3 regions of the Kosakonia sp. Marseille-Q7440 genome follow, and region 1 is predicted to be linked to each of the others. Evidence: predicted binding sites of a transcription regulator. Region 1 holds the regulator's gene; each other region holds the start of a gene.
What was found. Region 1 encodes Fur, which represses iron uptake genes when iron is present. Its sites were predicted from a motif close to ATAATAATGAGAACNACTATCAA; they were not measured.
Positions count from the first base shown of each region.

Region 2: fes (enterochelin esterase) is a predicted target of Fur. The motif match lies at 3,797-3,819, and genes of this name have one in related genera.
Region 3: fepD (Fe(3+)-siderophore ABC transporter permease) is a predicted target of Fur. The motif match lies at 4,798-4,820, and genes of this name have one in related genera.

Region 1 is NZ_CBCPLT010000001.1:1,169,326-1,175,646, forward strand. It holds gene chiP (chitoporin ChiP) at 235-1,632, shown strand; gene ACWPW2_RS05290 (beta-N-acetylhexosaminidase) at 1,674-4,328, shown strand; gene fur (ferric iron uptake transcriptional regulator) at 4,429-4,875, opposite strand; gene fldA (flavodoxin FldA) at 5,165-5,695, opposite strand; gene ybfE (LexA regulated protein) at 5,859-6,140, opposite strand; gene ybfF (esterase) at 6,279-6,321, opposite strand, start outside.
Region 2 is NZ_CBCPLT010000001.1:1,052,675-1,058,995, reverse strand. It holds gene entF (enterobactin non-ribosomal peptide synthetase EntF) at 1-2,284, opposite strand, end outside; gene ACWPW2_RS04735 (MbtH family protein) at 2,295-2,510, opposite strand; gene fes (enterochelin esterase) at 2,538-3,743, opposite strand; gene ACWPW2_RS04725 (TonB-dependent siderophore receptor) at 3,995-6,247, shown strand.
Region 3 is NZ_CBCPLT010000001.1:1,062,468-1,068,788, reverse strand. It holds gene entE ((2,3-dihydroxybenzoyl)adenylate synthase EntE) at 1-927, opposite strand, end outside; gene entC (isochorismate synthase EntC) at 937-2,112, opposite strand; gene fepB (Fe2+-enterobactin ABC transporter substrate-binding protein) at 2,337-3,257, shown strand; gene entS (enterobactin transporter EntS) at 3,486-4,721, opposite strand; gene fepD (Fe(3+)-siderophore ABC transporter permease) at 4,834-5,838, shown strand; gene fepG (iron-enterobactin ABC transporter permease) at 5,835-6,321, shown strand, end outside.

The DNA of each region.
Region 1 (6,321 bases):
GAATACGGATTGGTTATTTATTTGCGTGGTTTATGAAACGATATTTAATCCTCATTTAATTCTGTGCACTTCGTCATACTCCGTTATTTTTGCTTAAAAAGACGTTGATAATTCACAACGCGAAAAATAGGCTTTGTGCTGTTGTTTACTTAGGGAATATCTATAACAGACTTCCTGTTGTTAATTTTTATCGCCGCCGCGGCGGGGATTTTTACATTTAAAAGGAATCAATGTATGTGCGCGTTTGCAGGTAAACGGAGTTCGCTATCGCTGGCTATTGCCGCCGTTATCGCCATGTCAGGCCTGGCGCTTCCCGCGCAGGCGAAGGCAAGCGGTTTTATTGATGACTCAACGCTCACCGGCGGGATCTATTACTGGCAGCGTGAGCGCGACCGTAAAGATATTCTCGATAATAAATATAAAACGAACCTCTCTCACGCCACGTGGAATGCCAGGCTGGATTTTCAATCAGGCTATGCGGCAGATATGTTTGGCCTGGATATCGCTGCCTTTACGGCGATTGAAATGGCGGAAAACGGAGATAGCGCTCACCCAAATGAAATTGCTTTCTCCGCCAGTAATAAAGCCTATAAAGAGCGCTGGTCCGGTGATAAAAGCGGCATCAGCCTCTATAAAGCCGCAGCAAAATTCAAATATGGCGCTCTCTGGGCGCGCGCCGGTTATATTCAACCCACCGGGCAGACGCTATTAGCGCCGCACTGGAGTTTTATGCCGGGCACCTACCAGGGCGCGGAAGCGGGCATTAATAACGACTATGGCGATGCTGGCGCGCTGAGCGTTTCGTATATGTGGGCCAATGGATATAAAGCGCCATGGCATATCGAGATGGATAAGTTCTGGCAAAACGACAGAGAGCACCGGGTCGATTATCTCCATTCGCTCGGCGCAAAATATGATTTCAAAAATAACCTCGTGCTGGAGGCTGCGTTTGGCCAGGCGCAGGGCTATGTCGATCAATATTTTGCAAAAGCCAGCTACCAGCTGGATGTGGCAAATCAACCGTTCAGCACCAGCTATCAGTTTTATGGTGCCCGCGACAAAGTCAGCGATCGCGGCATCAACGATCTTTACGACGGCACCGCCTGGCTGCAGGCGCTGACCTTCGGTTACACGGTCGGACCACTCGCGCTGCGCCTCGAAGGAACATGGGTAAAAGCAGAAGGCCAGCAGGGCTACTTTTTGCAGCGCATGACGCCAACCTATGCCTCCTCTAATGGTCGTCTTGATATCTGGTGGGATAACCGCTCCGACTTCAATGCCAATGGCGAAAAAGCGCTCTTCCTGGGGGCGATGTACGATCTGGAGAGTTGCAACTTGCCCGGCTTACAAATTGGGGCCTCTTACGCCTACGCCTGGGGCGCAAAACCGGCCGAAATGGCCGTGCCGGATGCGTGGTACAGCGCCGGTTATCGTCTGAAAGAGTCCGCATATAGCCTGGATGCCATCTATACCCTGCAAGAGGGGCGCGCCAAAGGGACGATGTTTAAACTGCACTTTACCCAGTATGACAACCACGCCGCTATCCCGAGCTATGCCGGCGGCTACGGCAACATTTTCCAGGATGAGCGCGACGTGAAATTGATGGTCATCGCGCCGTTTACCCTTTTCTAATTAATTTGTTGCCGGGCATTGGCAACCTTAAGGAACAGAGAATGCATACAGCACGTTTAAGCCTGCTGGCGGGCGCAGTCACAGCGCTGCTTGGCAGCGGCGCGGCACTGGCAAGCCAGAGCACGGTTGACGCCATCAGCCAGTTCAATCTGAACTACGCCGTAAAAGATAACTTTGCCGCACAGCATGGCGTTGATTGTGCGAAGCTCGGCGCAGACTGGGCCTCCTGCAACAAAGCGGTGATCACGCTCACCAACAAAGGCGAGGCAGTGACCGATAACGAGTGGGCTATCTACTTCCACAGTATTCGCCCCGTTCTGCAAGTCGCGAACCCGCAGTTCAAAGTGACCCATATCATGGGCGATCTGCATAAGCTTGAGCCTACCGGGCAATTTACTGGTTTTCCGGCGAATCAGTCCGTTGAGATCCCAATCATTAATGAGTACTGGCAACTCTTTATTACCGATGTGCTGCCGCGCTGGTATGTCACAGGTGAGGAAGCGACGCCAAAAACCATCGCCAATACCAATACGGAAGATCTTGCCCAGTTCGTCACACCGCTTGGCGAGCAATGGCAGCGGACGCCGGACGATAAAAATATCCTGATGACCGCTGAAGCACGCTTTGCGCAAAACAGCGATATCAAAGCGATGAACCTCGCCTCGCTGCGCGGGCAGATTGTGCCGACGCCGCGCGAGGTAAAAATTTACGGTCGGGATATCGATCTCAGCCAGGGGATGAAATTTGACCTTTCAGCGCTGATGCCTGATGCGCAAAATGCCATTAAAGCGCGCTTCGCCATGCTCGGCGTGGAAGAGGGGAGTTATCCGCTACGTACCGAAATTGTGCGTAAAGCGTTCAAGAGTGAGGAGGCGATCAACGGTGCCTATCAGCTGCGTATCAGTGATAAAGAGGCGGTGGTGACCGGTTTTGATCAGAGCGGCGTCTTCTATGGCCTGCAATCCCTGCTTTCGCTTCTCCCCGCGCAGGGGGCGATGACCATCCCCGCTCTGATGGCGAAAGATGCACCGCGCTTCGACTATCGCGGTATTCATCTGGATGTCGGGCGTAATTTCCACAGCAAAGCGGCGGTGCTGCGCCTGCTGGATCAGATGGCAGCCTACAAGCTGAATAAATTCCACTTCCATCTGACGGACGATGAAGGGTGGCGCATTGAAATCCCCGGGCTGCCGGAGCTGACTGAGATTGGCAGCCAGCGCTGCCACGATCTGAGCGAGAAGCAGTGCCTGCTGCCGCAGCTGGGATCCGGGCCGGATCGTGATAACAACGGCAGCGGTTACTTTACCCGCGCCGACTATATCGAGATCCTCAAATATGCCAAAGCGCGGCACATTGAGGTGATCCCGGAGATCGATATGCCCGCCCATGCGCGCGCGGCGGTCATCTCAATGGAGGCGCGTTACCATCGCCTGATAAAAGAGGGTAAAGAGAGCGAGGCGAGCCGTTACCGCCTGCTCGATCCGACGGATACCTCTGTTACCGCTGGCGTACAGTTCTACGATCGCACCGGTTATCTCAATCCTTGCCTGGACTCCTCGCGCAACTTTGTCGATAAGGTGATGGGCGAAATCCAGCAGATGCACAGAGAAGCGGGTCTGCCGCTACACACCTGGCACTTCGGCGGCGATGAAGCGAAAAATATCTACCTGGGGGCTGGCTATACGGATGTGAAAGATCCGCAGCCGGGTAAAGGCATCATCGATCAGAGCAGGCAGGATAAGCCGTGGGCGAAATCGGAGGCCTGCCAGGCGATGATCAAAGCCGGGAAAGTGAGCGACGTTGAGCACCTCTCCAGCTACTTTGGCGCTGAGGTGAGCAAGCTGGTTAAGGCGCACGGCATTGATGTGATGCAGGCGTGGCAGGATGGGCTTAAAGATGCCAAAGACGCCTCTGTTTTTGCCACCAGACATGTGAATGTCAACTTCTGGGATGCGCTCTACTGGGGCGGTTTCGATTCCGTCAATGACTGGGCGAACAAAGGCTTCCGCGTGGTGGTCTCCAACCCGGACTACGTCTATCTCGACTTCCCGAGTGAAGTTCACCCGGATGAAAGCGGCTACTACTGGGGGACGCGTTTCAGCGATGAGCGCAAGATCTTCAGTTTTGCACCGGACAACATGCCGCAAAATGCGGAAACGTCGGTCGACCGTGACGGCAACGCGTTCAGCGCCAAATCAGACAAGCCGTGGCCTGGCGCCTACGGGCTTTCCGCCGAGCTGTGGAGCGAAGTGGTGCGCACGGATGAGCAGATGGAGTATATGATCTATCCGCGTCTGGTCGCCGTCGCTGAGCGGGCATGGCACCGCGCAAGCTGGGAGCTGGATTACCAGGCGGGCCGTGAATACAAAGGCGGCGAGACGCAGTGGGTCGATCAGAAGGCCTTAACGGCAGACTGGCAGCGTTTTGCCAATCTGCTGGGACATCGCGAGCTGGCGAAGCTGGATAAAGCCGGCATCCATTATCGTCTGCCGGTGCCAGGGGCGCGAATTGTTGACGGTGTGCTGGAGGTCAACATCCGCTTCCCGGGGCTGGTGGTCGAGTACTCCCTCGATCGCGGCAAAACATGGCAGCACTATGAAGCGAAATCCCGTCCACAGGTTAAAGGAGAAATTCAGCTGCGCACCTTAAGCCCGGATGGCAGGCGCGTCAGCCGCGTCGATAGCCTGAAAGCCTGATCGCTTTCCTCTCTGAGCGGCGTAACCTTTTAACGCGCCGCTCAGCCGGCAGGCATAAAAAAAGCCAACCTGACGGTTGGCTTTTAACGTTCAGAAGAACTTATTTTGCGTCGTGCGCGTGTTCATCTTCGCGGCAGTCACCTTCGGCGCAGTGGCCGTAAAGGTAGAGACTGTGGTTCGTCAGGCGGATGCCGTGTTGAGCGGCAATTTCGCGCTGGCGCAATTCGATGGAGTCATCACTGAATTCGATAACTTTACCGCAGTCGAGGCAGATAAGGTGATCGTGGTGATGCTGCTGCGTCAGTTCGAAAACAGACTTGCCGCCTTCGAAGTTGTGACGGGTGACAATCCCGGCGTCATCAAACTGGTTCAGCACACGGTACACCGTTGCCAGACCAATCTCTTCACCCATGTCGATCAGACGCTTATAAAGATCTTCCGCACTGACATGATGGTTATCCGGCTCCTGAAGCACTTCCAGAATTTTTAAACGTGGAAGCGTGACTTTCAGGCCGGCCTTCTTTAATGCGGTATTGTTGTCAGTCATGCGGAATCTGTCCTGTTGCTATACGATTCACTTCCTTCTCGGAAGTTATAAGGAATGCACCCGGGCGAATGCGTATCATTATAGAACTGCCATGTATAAATGAAAACTGCAAGCCCTCAAGTAAAGTAAGCTTTTAAAACGTGGTATCGCCGACAACTCCCGGTCGGGCGTACTACGTTAAGCAGCGCTTATTGTACAGGGATGAGTAGGAAAGTTAAAAAAATGTAGCAATTATTTCGATTGCTTTTACCTATTGATACGGCGCAACCAGCAGATTGCGCCATAAAAATCAGGCATTCAGGATTTCATCAAGATGCAGCTCTTCAGAAACCTGCTTCACCCACTTCTGCACGCGCTCGGCGGTCAGTTCTGGCTGACGGTCTTCGTCAATCGCCAGACCTACAAAGTGATCGTCATCAGCCAGGCCTTTTGAAGCTTCGAAATGGTAACCGGCAGTCGGCCAGTGGCCCACAATCGTCGCGCCGCGCGGTTCAATAATGTCGCGAATGGTGCCCAGCGCATCACAGAAGTACTCAGCGTAATCTTCCTGATCGCCGCAGCCGAACAGCGCCACTAACTTACCATTAAAATCAATCTCTTCCAGCGTCGGGAAGAAGTCATCCCAGTCGCACTGCGCTTCACCGTAATACCAGGTCGGAATGCCGAGCAACAGGATGTCATACCCTTCGATATCTTCCTTACTGCTCTTGGCAATGTCATGAACATCGGCGACGTCTTTACCAAGCTGGCTTTGGATCATTTTGGCGATGTTTTCGGTGTTGCCGGTGTCGCTGCCGAAGAAAATGCCTGTAATTGCCATGAGTAAAATAACCTCTTGAATCTTAATGAGTATAGGGGGAGCGCTAAGCCCACAGATAAGGGCAATCATAGCAGAACAGAGAAGAACGCGGAAACTGCTATTGCCGCGGACTGCACTGTATGCCACACGAAAAGGGGAATTTGATGAGGATTCAGAAGAATCGCTATCCGCGCAGGGCTTTAAGCTGCGCCAGCAGCATCTCTTCGATAAGTTCGCTGCGGCTTATCTCACGCGCTTCGGCCAGCTCATTTAAGGCTTCCACCGCTTCCGCATTCAGTTTCAGTTCGACGCGCTTAAGCCCGCGAACCTTATCGCGTTTAAGCTGGTTGCGTTTATTAATGCGCAACTGTTCATCACGCGAGAGCGGGTTGGTCTTCGGCCGTCCCGGGCGACGCTCATTCGCGAACAGATCTAGTGTCGTACGGTCCGTTTGTTCTTTAGCCATGATATGAATACTACGGGAAAACACGCAATCGGGCCGCTGCCCGGGCTGAATAGCGCGCCATCATACATCACCAACATCGGCACGCCAACGACCGGGCGCGTTGAAACGACCGGTCGCCGCCTTTTTAATCAGTTGGCCTTACTCTGCCAGATAACGGCGGATGGCCCGCAGCACCGCATCA
Region 2 (6,321 bases), 120 kb from region 1:
CATACGCCGGATAGAAGCTGACATCCACTGCCGCCTCCGTCGGGCCATAGAGGTTATGCAGCGCCACGCCGGTTAAGGCTTCCCACTCGCGGCAGAGGTCGGCGGGCAGCGCTTCGCCGCTACAGAAAACCTGCTTCAGCGTGCGGCAGCTCTGCTGCGCGCTTTCCGGCGTTAGCGAGGCAACAAAGGCCGCCAGCATCGACGGTACAAAGTGGGTCGTCGTCACACCCGCGTCAGCAAAGAAGGCTTGTAACGCCTGCGGATCGCGGTGCGCCTCCGGCTCGGCCATCACCAGGCTGGCTCCGGCGATAAACGGCCACCAGAACTCCCACACCGACACATCAAAACTGCACGGCGTTTTTTGCGCCACCACATCGTTAGTGCTAAGCGGATAAGCTGCCTGCATCCACAGCAGGCGGTTGACGATGGCGGTATGCCCAACCATCACCCCTTTTGGTCGCCCGGTGGAGCCGGAGGTGAAGATGATATAAGCCGTCTGCTCCGGGCGGGCCAGGTTAAGCGGCTCAGCGCCGTTGCTCTCCAGCGGCGCGTCGTAGCAGAAGTGCGCCAGCCCCGGAATATCGGCGAAGCGCGCATACTGATCGTCGGTGGTGATCAACAGACGCGGGCGGGCATCCTCCAGCATCATGCGCAGGCGATCGTCGGGGTAGCCGGTATCGAGCGGCAGCCAGGCGGCGCCCGCTTCAACAATGCCATGCAGCGCGAGCGTCAGGAAAACCGAGCGCGGCAGCGCGATCGCCACGCTGTCGCCAGGCTGCACACCCAGCGCGCGTAGCTGGTTCGCCAGCGCCACCACTTGCTCGCGCATCTCCCGGTAGCTGAAGCGCCAGCGGGCATCGGATAGCGCCGGGGCATCGGGCGTTTTCACCGCCTGCTGTGCCACCAGCTCGCTCAGAGTTGTGGTGGGCAGCGACACGGCGGTAGCGTTAATCTGCGAGAGTTGCTCCGCTTCGTTCGAAGTTAATAGTTCCGCATCGCCACAGCGCAGCGCCGGGTCGTCGGCAAACTGCTGCAACAGCTGGGCAAGGCGCGCAACGTGAGTATTGAGCGTCGCCTCATCATAGCGGCTGCGGTTCGCCAGCACTTCCAGCGACAGCCCGCCCGCTTCATCCGGGAAGAGCGCGATCTCCAGGTCGTTGACTGGCCCGGTGGCTAAGGTATGGGTAATGCCCGGGATGCCGTCGAGATCGAGCTGGTAATCAAACAATTTGACGTTCAGCACCGGGCCGAACAGCGGCTCACTCCCCGCCGCGCGCCCGGCGTCGCGCACGATCTGCTCCGCGTCATAGCGCTGGTGGCGGCGCATGGTTTTAAGCGTTCGGGCAAGCGCGTTTGCCAGCTCCGGCAGAGTTTGCGTGCCATCAAGATGAATACCCATCGGCAGGACATTGAGCACCGGGCCGGTGGCGGTGAGCGCGGCCGATCCCATGCGGCGCATAAAGATAAACCCGGCGGCATAATCGGTGCGTCCGCACAGCCGCCCCAGCCAGAGCGCGACTAACGCCAGCGCCAGATCGGCAGGCGCAGTGTTTGCCATCGCCTGGCTCAGACGGCGAAAGGCCGCGCGCTCCATCGCCATATTGAGGCGCAGAATATCGGTGGTTGCCGTGCGCCCCGGTAGCGGTTCGCTGGAGAGCGACGCCGGCGGCGGAAGTGCGCACCGCTGCTCTGCCCAGAAAACAGCATCGCGCGTAAAGGCATCGCTGCCCTGATAGCGTTGATACTCTTCAACGACCTCGGCAAAAGGGGTAAATGGCGAGGCGGGCGTCGGCTCGCCGCGTCGCCAGGCGGTATAAATGGCGGCAATCTGACGGGTAATAGCGGGGAAACTGAAGCCATCAACCAGCAAATGGTGATAACGCTGATACCAGTACCAGCGCCGCTCGCCGACGCGCATCAACTGGTGGTGCACCAGCGTTTTGCCGCTCTCCACGCGCAGGTTTTGCGCCAGATCGGCCTGCATTAACGCCAGCGCAGCGCTGTGTGCATCGTCATGTTGGCGCAGGTCGGCAATCTCGGGGGCGGCAAAGGTCATCGCCTCATCGACCCACTGCCACACTTCGCCGTTATCTTCAGTAAAACGCATGCGCAGCGTGTCAGCCTGCGTCAGGCCGGTGATAATCGCCTCGCTAAGCTCCACGGCGTCGATATCGCCCTCAAGCTCAACATAGTGCGCCACGCTCCAGGCATTGGGCAGCGAGGAGAGTTTTTCTGCCATCCAGATCCCCGGCTGTGCGGCGACCAGCGGTAAACGTTCGCTCATCTTCCGCTCCTTATTGCGCGTGGGGGTGCGCATAGTGCGCCGGGGTTAAGCTCTGCCAGTGTGCGGCCAGCCAGTTGTTACAGTCCGCCTGCGACTGCGGCTCGCAGATCACGCGCCAGCCTGCGGGCAGCGCGCACTGCGCGGGCCACAAGCTGCACTGCTGCGCGCTGTTTTGCAGAATATAAAACCGCCCTTGCGGATGATCGAAGGGGTTAGTGAACTCCATAGCAAACTCCTGTCGTGGAAAAGCGCACTAGCGTTCCAGCGGCTGCCAGAGGGTGATTAACCCCGCCGTCAGCCCACCGCGCCAGCAAAGCGCATCATGTCCGCCGTCAACCTGACGCCAGAAAACCGGCTGCTGTATGTGTTGTAAGAGGGAAAAAAGAGCCTGGTTGGTACGAAAAATCAGCGGCTCGCGTACACCGGCTTCAAGCACGATGCGCAGCCCCTGCGGGCGTATTTCGCCCTGTTTGAGTTGTTCGATAAGCAGCCCCTCCCCTTCGCCGCCCCGATGGGGCCACCAGTAAGAGCCGGACTGGCTCAGCACGCAGCCAAAGCGCGTCGGCCAGTGCAGCGCGGCATAGAGCGCGGAGAGACCGCCGAAGCTCTGCCCCGCCACCACCGTGCGATCGGCGCGATCGCTGAAGGGGGCAATTTCGCGTACCTGCGGCAGGAGCTCCTCCTGCACCGCCAGCCAGAAATCGGCATTACAGGGCAGCTCCCGGCCGCGCTGAGCGTTATCTATCGCATCGATCAGCACATAGACCGCAGGCGGCAACTGGCGGGCATTGGTCAGCGCCGCCAGCGCAGGCCACACCGGCATGCTTTCGGCCCAGAACTGACCGTCGAGGAGGATCGCCAGCGGCCGTTCAGCATCCTGCGCCTCGCCGGTGACATAGACCCAGACGCGGCGGCGGTTTTGCAGCCGCTGGCTCTGCCAGTGCAGCAGATGAGGGGGGGTGAAAGGGGTATTGGTTGCCTGCCAGCCAGGCTGAGCCGGTGCGTCGGGCATCTCCAGCGCCGAGACCGGATGACCGCGCCCGCCGCGCCAGCTTTGCGCATTCAGCGGGTCGGCAACCGCGCGCGGCAGCAGTTTGCGCCACCCTTCGCGCAGCGCCGCGCGATCCGGCGGCACGCTGGCGAATACGGCGTCGGCAAAGTCGTTATCCTGTTCAGAGGGGATCAGGCAGTAGCTGCCGCGCCAGCCCGCTTCGAGGGTGGTTTTCCAGCACCAGACATCGCTTCCGGCGATGCGTGCCAGTGATTGCGGCTGCGCCTGTTGATGGTGATCGGTCACGCCGGTGATGTAGATCCAGACCCGACGCAGGCGCGAAGTCTGCTCTGTACCGGCCGGATCGCGCCACCAGAAGGTCACTTCATAGCGCCCGTCGGCGGTTTTAACCCACTCCGGCCCCTGTTTTGACGCCCACCAGGCATCGCTTCCCGTCGTTGACGTCACGGTTTAACCCCAAATCGCTGCGGACTTATATTTATCGATCAAATTTATAGATAATATTATTGATAACTATTCTTATTTGCAATAGCGTATTGGCGCGCTGTGGGAAGCGCGTCTTTCACCTAACTCTGCCTGTCGCAGGCCTTTTTTCTCAGGGCTGAGAGAATCGCCGCGCGCGGGCTTCATCACTGCCGTCTCCTCTCCCCTGGGAATGGAGAGTTACGGGGATACGGCAAAGGAACGCAGGTAACATAATGAATAAGAAGATGAAATCCCTGACCTTGCTGGTCAACCTCGGGATCTACGGCGCGGCAATGCCCGTGATGGCGGCGGAGGAGAAAAGCAGCGACGCCAGCAGCGCGGACACTATCGTCGTCACGGCGGCACAGCAGAACCTCCAGGCACCCGGCGTGTCGACCATCACCGCCGATCAGATCCGCAAAAATCCGCCTGCGCGCGATGTGTCGGAAATTATCCGCAAGATGCCGGGCGTAAACTTAACCGGCAACGCCACCAGCGGCCAGCGCGGCAACAACCGCCAGATCGACATTCGCGGTATGGGCCCGGAAAACACCTTAATCCTGGTGGATGGCAAACCGGTCACCAGCCGTAACTCGGTGCGCTTAGGCTGGCGCGGCGAGCGCGACAGCCGCGGTGACACCAGCTGGGTACCGGCAGAGATGATTGAGCGCATCGAAGTGATCCGCGGCCCGGCGGCCGTGCGCTACGGTAACGGCGCGGCGGGCGGCGTGGTGAATATCATCACCAAAAAAGATAGTGCCCAGGAGTGGCATGGTTCATGGAACGCCTACTTCAACGCGCCGGAGCATAAAGCGGAAGGTGCCACCAAACGCACCGACTTTAGCCTCAGCGGCCCGCTGGGGGATGATGTCAGCTTCCGTCTCTATGGCAACCTGGCGAAAACCCAGGCCGATGCGTGGGATATCAACCGCGATCACCAGTCTGAACGCACCGGGATTTACGCTAATACTCTCGCCGCCGGGCGCGAAGGCTCAATCAATAAAGATATTAATGGTGTGGTGCGCTGGGATTTCGCGCCGATGCAGTCGCTGGAGTTCCAGGCGGGCTACAGCCGCCAGGGCAACCTCTACGCGGGCGATACGCAAAACACCAATAATGACAGCAGCAGCAATAACTACGTGCGCGAGAATTATGGCAAAGAGACCAACCGTCTCTATCGCCAGAACTACTCCGTCACCTGGAATGGCGGCTGGGATAACGGCATTACCACCAGCAACTGGATCCAGTATGAGCACACGCGTAACTCGCGCCTCGGCGAAGGGCTGGCCGGGGGGACGGAAGGGCTGTTTAACAGCAATAAATTCACCGATATCGACCTCTCCGATGTGATGCTGCACAACGAAGTGAATCTGCCGCTGAATCTGCTGGTTAACCAGACCTTGACGCTGGGCACCGAGTGGAACCAGCAGCGGATGAAAGATCTCGGCTCCAATACCCAGGCTTTCCAGGGCGGGGCGATTAGCGGGCTGAGCAGCACCAACCGCAGCCCCTACTCCAGCGCCGATATCTACTCCATTTTTGCCGAAGATAATATGGAGCTGACCGACAGCACCATGCTAACCCCGGCGCTGCGTTTCGATCACCACACCATTGTTGGCGATAACTGGAGCCCGTCACTGAACCTCTCGCAGGGATTAGGCGACGATTTCACCCTGAAAATGGGCATTGGCCGCGCGTATAAAGCGCCCAGCCTCTACCAGACCAACCCGAACTACATTCTCTACAGCAAGGGCCAGGGGTGCTACGCCAGCGGTAATGGCGTCGGTTGTTACATGATGGGTAATGACGATCTGAAAGCGGAGACCAGTATCAATAAAGAGATCGGTCTTGAGTTCAAACATGATGACTGGCTGGCCGGTGTGACCTGGTTCCGTAACGATTACCGCAATAAGATTGAAGCGGGTTACTCACCGATGGCGCAAACGGCGGCGGGCGCGACCAAAACCGATATTTACCAGTGGGAAAATGTGCCAAAAGCAGTGGTTGAAGGGCTGGAAGGTACGCTGAACGTGCCGGTTTCTGAAACGGTGGCCTGGAGCAACAACTTCACCTATATGCTGCAAAGCAAGAACAAAACCACCGGTGAGCGGCTCTCCATCATTCCGGAATACACGCTGAACTCAACGCTGAGCTGGCAGGTGACGCAGGATGTCTCCCTGCAATCGACCTTTACCTGGTACGGCAAGCAGCAGCCGAAGAAGTATGACTACAAAGGCCAGCGCGTGACCGGCTCTGCGACGAACGAAGTGAGCCCCTACAGCATTGTCGGACTCAGCGGCACATGGGATGTGAACAAAAACGTCAGCCTGACTGCCGGTGTCGATAATGTGTTTGATAAACGCCACTGGCGCGCGGGCAATGCCCAGAGCACCGGCGGCACTACCGGCTATATGTATGGCGCGGGCGCAGAGACCTATAACGAATCGGGCCGTACCTGGTTTATGGGCATCAACACCCATTTCTGATGAGAGCCTGACCTGCTAAAAAGAAAAGGCCCCGTCATTGCTGGCGGGGCCTTTTATTACTGATTACCTGGGTG
Region 3 (6,321 bases), 110 kb from region 1:
TGAGAGCCGCGCGCCGCCCACTTGCAGCAGCTTCAGCGAGGCAAGCTGGGCATTGCTGCCCCACTCGGCTATCGCCTGTAACCAGAGGCTGACCGCCGGGGGCACCAGCGCGGTGACGTTAATCTGATGTTTTTCAATCAGCGGGAAACAGAGCGTGGCGCTAGGATCGCTCGCCAGCACCACACACCCGCCAGCCAGGAAGACGCCGAGCGCGCCGGGCGAACTTAACGGGTAGTTGTGCGCCGCCGGTAAGGCGCAGAGGTAGCGGGTCTGCGCCGTGAAATGGCAAATCTCATTACTGCGCACAATGCTGTAGAGATAGTCATTGTGCGTGCGCGGGATCAGCTTTGGCGTGCCGGTGCTGCCGCCGGAGAGCTGGAAGAAAGCCACTTCATCCGCCGGGGTTGGCGCAGCGGTAAAGTTATCTGCCGGGCGGGCAATCGCCTGCTCCAGCGACTCACCGCGCAGCAAAATAGCGCGCAGTGACGGCTGATCGTTTTCCAGCGCGCGGAGGAAAGCGTCATCGGCAAACAGCCCGTGGGCGCGATCGGCAATCAGCAGCACAGGTTTGATCTGCGCCGCATAAGCATTAAGTTCGCTGCGCTGATGGCTGAAGAGCGCATTCACCGGCGCGACGCCGATTTTCAGCAGGGCGAAAAAGGTGATGTAAAACTCGGCGACATTGCCTAGTTGCACCAGCGCGGTATCGCCGTGCGCAATGCCCATCGACTGTAATGCGCAGGCGAGGTTGTCCGAGGCGGCATTCAGCTGGCGGTAGCTCAGCTCGCGATCGCCGTCGATCACCGCAACGGCTTCGCTGGCAGAATGGCGCGCCAGAATGTCGCTCAGCGGCAGATCCTGCCAGTAGCCCTTTTCACGGTAACGATGGGCAAACTCTTGCGGCCAGCGGCTAAAAGGAATGGTCACTGTGGCTCCTTAATGCAAACCGAAGGCGTTCAGCATGGTGGTCAGTTTGACGCCGGTTTCGCGCCACTCAGCCAGCGGCGACGAGGCGGGGACAATCCCGGCTCCGGCAAACAGGCGCACGTTGTTGTCGCGGATGCGCGCGCAGCGGATGGTGACCACCCACTCGCCGTTTCCTTCCGCATCGCACCAGCCGACAATGCCGCCGAAGAGTTCGCGGTTAAACGGCTCAAGTTCGGCGATGATTTTCTTCGCAATCTGGTGCGGGAAGCCGCTCAGCGCGGGTGTCGGATGGAGCAGGCAGGCGAGCGTCAGGGCGTTTTCACCCTCTTTTGCCGTGCCCTCAATCGGCGTTGCCAGGTGCCATAGCGTCGGCGTATTCACCAGCTGCGGCGACGACGGCAGGGTCAACATGCGGCTGCGCGGTTGCAGCACTTTTTTCATCGCCTGGGTCACCAGTTCGTGTTCATGGCGATCTTTTTCTGAGGCCAGCAGTTTGTTGCCCGCTTCACGATCGAGCATGTCATCAGGCTGACGGCGCGCCGAACCGGCCAGCGGCAGAGAGCTGAAGTGATCGCCCTCTTTGCGCAGCAGCAGCTCGGGGCTTGCGCCCAGCAGCGCGCCGCCATCGGGCAGCGGAACGTGGAAGTTGAAACTGGCAGGGTTCTGCGCAATTAAGCGCTCAAGCAGCACGCCGCTGTCGACCGGGCGGTCAGTTGCGATCTCAATCAGACGTGAGAGCACCACTTTGTCCACTTCCGGCGTCGCGGTACGCGCGGAGGCATTCGCCACCATTGCCATAAACAGATCCTGCTCGGGCACCGCTGTCTGCGCTTTCACATTCGGCATCGCGCCGCTGTTGAAGTAGCGCGCAGCGCGCTGTTTTTCCGGGCGGGAGAAGCTCTGCCAGCGTTGAGGGATAAAGAGCGCCGAAGGCTGCGTGGTATCAAACGGGATAGCGCCGACCATAATCGGCCGCGCGATGCCCTGCGCTTTGGCATCGGCAAACGCCTGCGCCAGTTTTTGCTGGAAAGCGCTGTCTGGCGCATCGCCCCCCGCTGCCGGCTCTGAGAAACGCGCAACACACCCCGACGTGGTGAAACTGCGGTACGGCGACATAAAGAAAAATTGATCGGCGGCCAGTGTCGTTGCAGACAGCTGGATCTCTTCAGCCAATGACGTATCCATATCATCCTCCGGCAATGATAAATGTATTAAGAATGATTATCATTTTTGTTTGGTGCAGTAAGATAAAAAGTTATTGCCGGTGATGTCAACAGCAGAATCTCCTCTCACACTGCCACAACTTGCATCCATGACGCGCAACGATGAAAATGAGAAGCATTAACTTCAACAGAAACAGGACTCACGTTGTGAATTTTCTTAGCTGGTGTCGTAAACACGCTTTTTTAGTGGGCGTTTTCGTTTTAGGACTTAACTCAGCCTGCGCCGCCGACTGGCCGCGCCAGGTGACCGACAACCGCGGCGTGCATCAGCTTGCCAGCGCGCCGCAGCGCATTGTTTCCACGAGCGTTACCCTCACCGGCTCGCTGCTGGCGATTGATGCGCCAGTGGTCGCCAGCGGCGCAACGACACCAAACAACCGTTTTGCTGACGATCAGGGCTTTTTGCGCCAGTGGGGCGAGATTGCCAAACAGCGCAACGTCGCGCGTCTCTACATCGGCGAAGCCAATGCCGAAGCGGTTGCCGCGCAGATGCCGGATCTGATTTTGATCAGCGCCACCGGCGGCGACTCCGCGCTGGCGCTCTACGATCAGCTCTCGACCATCGCGCCGACGCTAATCATCAATTACGACGATAAAAGCTGGCAGGCGCTGCTTACCCAGCTTGGCGAGATCACCGGCCACGAGAAGCAGGCCGCCGCGCGCATTACTGAATTCAACCAGCAGCTTGCAGCAGCAAAAGCGCACATGAAACTGCCGCCGCAGCCGGTGAGCGCGCTGGTTTATACGCCCGCCGCGCACAGCGCGAATCTCTGGACCCGCGACTCTGCGCAGGGCCAGTTAATGCAGCAACTCGGTTTTACCCTCGCCCCGCTGCCGGCAGGCATTCAGGCGAGCCAGAGCCAGGGTAAGCGCCATGACATCGTGCAACTCGGCGGTGAAAACCTGGCTGCCGGGCTGAATGGCGAAGCGCTGTTCCTCTTCGCCGGCGATCAAAAAGAGGCCGACGCCCTGAGCGCTAATCCGCTGCTGGCGCACCTTCCCGCGGTACGCAATAAGCGGGTTTATGCGCTGGGTGCCGAGACCTTCCGGCTTGATTACTACAGCGCAACCCGCGTGTTGCAGCGCTTGTCCGCGCTGTTTGGTTGAGGGGTTGGCGCAAGCCTTATTGCCGGATGGCGCTAACGCTTATCCGGCCTACAAAAATCCTCACCATTGCCGGATGGCGCTGACGCTTATCCGGCCTACAAAAACCCCGGTATTGCCGGATAAGGGTCGTGACTTATCCGGCCTGTGAAGGCATCCCGTTTGCAGTCAAGGGGTGATCAGATCGCCGTAACGCTGAGGCTCCGGTGACGCTAACGCCACCGGAGAATTTTATGCGCCGGACTGAACCTGTCGGAAACGGCGTAGTTCGCCGAGTATGAGAACCAGCACTAATCCCACTATCGCTAACGCCAGCCCGCTGAAGCTCGCCGAGGCAGCGGGCGTCAGCATCGATCCCATTGCGCCCAACAGCGCCGCGCCGATGGCGTCGCCGGTGACGTTTTGCGCCGTCCATAAGCCGTTAATGCGCCCGAGCATCGCTTCCGGGGTCTGGGTTTGCAGCAGGGTGTATTGCAGCAGCGAACTCACCGCCGTCAGCCAGCCACAGAGCGCGAGAAAGAGCACGCCGAGCGGCCAGACGGGCATCAGGCTAAAGAGCGCAATGGCGATAAACGCGCCGACGCTGGTCAGCAGCATAATGATGCCGGGCCGCTCGCTGTGCGCCAGCCTGCCGCTGGTCAATGCACCGATGGCTGCACCGAACGGCAGTGCGGCGTAGAGCACACCAATTTCCGCCGCCGACATCTGCCAGCTCATCGCCAGCGCCGGGTAGAGCACGCGCACGGCGCTGGCCATCGTCAGCAGGCCGCCGAGCAGCGCAATGCCGCCAACTAACGGGTTACGCAACAGAAAGTGCAGCGCGGTGGCGAGGGATTTAAGCGGGTGTTCGCGCGGTTGCGGCGGCGGCGGGAGGGAGGGCAGCGTCAGCAGCGGCAACAGGGTGATAAAGGTGCCCGCCGCCGCCAGACCGTAGTTCCACGCCACGCCGCCGGAGGCCAGCAGCAGGCCGCCGACCATCGGCGAAATCACCGAACCGATGCGCACGGTGAGCATGGTGATCGCCCCCGCCTGCATCAGATTTTCCCGCCCGACCAGCGCAGGCGTTGCCGCCAACAAAGCCGTCACGCCGAGCGCGCCGAAAAAGCCATCCCACACGCCAAGCAGATAGATCGCCGGGAGCGATGGCGCGGGTAACAGTGCATTGAGAAAGAGGCCGATAAAGCCGATACCGCAGGTGGATCGCGCGAGCAAAATCAGCTTTTTACGTTCAAAGCGATCCGCCAGCACGCCGCCGAGCATCAGGCCAACAAACATCGCGCCGCCGGTCAGCGTGACCGCGAGCCCGACCTGCCAGCTGGAGTGGGTCATCGCCTGGATCTGCACCGGCACAGCCACGCCCAGTAAGCCCAGCGATAAGATTGAGATAAAACGCGCGAGGAAAACGGCGCGATAAGCCGGATGTGTACGCAGCAGGCTGAGATTCAGCAGCCAGGAGTGTTGCTTCATTACAAGACCTTGTATTCCATACTTTCTGTGTCCAATCTCAGGCTGCGCATGGTAACATAACAAAACAGGATCGATAACGATAATTACTATCATTATCAAAATTGGGATTTTTATGCCGTTTTCTGCTTCCCCGGCGCGCGTATTGGTTCTCGTCGGGCTATTGATACTGCTTATATTTGCTGCGGCACTGAGCCTGTTTATTGGCGCAAAACCGATGCCTGCCGCGGTCATCTCCGACGCCCTCTTTGGCGCTTGCCACAGCGCAGATTGCACCATCATTCGCGATGCGCGCCTGCCGCGCACGCTGGCAGGCTTACTCGCCGGCGGCGCGCTCGGCCTTGCCGGTGCGCTGATGCAAACCCTGACGCGCAACCCGCTGGCCGATCCGGGTCTTTTAGGCGTCAATGCGGGCGCCAGTTTCGCCATTGTGCTCGGCGCCGCGCTGCTGGGCGCGACCACGCCAACGGAGCAGCTGCTGCTCGCCTTTTGCGGCGCATTTGCCGCCTCGCTGCTGGTGGCGTTTACCGGCAGCCAGGGCGGTGGTCAGCTTAGCCCGGTGCGCTTAACACTCGCGGGCGTGGCGCTCACCGCCGTGCTCGATGGTCTCTCCAGCGGCATTTCGCTGCTCAATGCTGATGTCTACGATCAGCTGCGTTTCTGGCAGGCTGGTTCCCTTGATATTCGTACGCTGGCAACCCTGCGCGTAGTGCTGATCCCAGTGCTGCTGGCAGCGGGCGCTGCCTTGATGTTGAGCCGCGCACTTAACAGCCTGAGCCTCGGCAGTGAAACGGCGACGGCGCTCGGCAGCAAAGTGGCACGCACCCAGCTGCTGGGTCTGCTGGCGATAACCGTGCTCTGCGGCAGCGCCACGGCGGTCGTCGGGCCAATTGCCTTTATCGGTCTGATGATGCCCCACCTGGCGCGCGGGCTGGTTGGGGCCGATCACCGCTGGTCGCTCCCCGTCACGCTGATTGCCACCCCTGCTCTGCTGCTGTTTGCCGATATCATTGGTCGCGTGATTGTGCCGGGCGAACTGCGCGTTTCGGTAGTGAGCGCCTTTATCGGCGCACCGATGCTGATCCTGCTGGTGCGCCGCGCGCGCGGAGGCGGCTTATGATCGCCCCCTCCCGCCGTTTAGTGGCAAGCTGCCTGCTGACGGTTATCGCCGCCCTGCTGCTCGCAGCCTGGGGGTTACGCAGCGGTACGGTGATGCTCACCTTTACGCAGGTATTTGACGCGCTAAGCGGTGCGGCGCCGCGCGCAATGCAGCTGGTGGTGATGGAGTGGCGCTTGCCGCGAGTGTTGATGGCGCTGGTGGTTGGCGCAGCGCTTGGCGTCAGCGGCGCGATTTTCCAGTCGCTGATGCGTAACCCGCTCGGCAGCCCGGATGTCATGGGCTTTAACACCGGAGCCTGGAGCGGCGTGCTGGTGGCGATGGTGCTGTTTGGCCAGCATCTGACGGCGATTGCGCTGGCGGCGATGGCGGGCGGCATCCTTACCTCGCTGCTGGTGTGGCTGCTGGCCTGGCGCAACGGTATTGAAACCTTCCGCCTGATTATTGTCGGCATTGGCGTACGCGCGATGCTGGTGGCCTTCAACA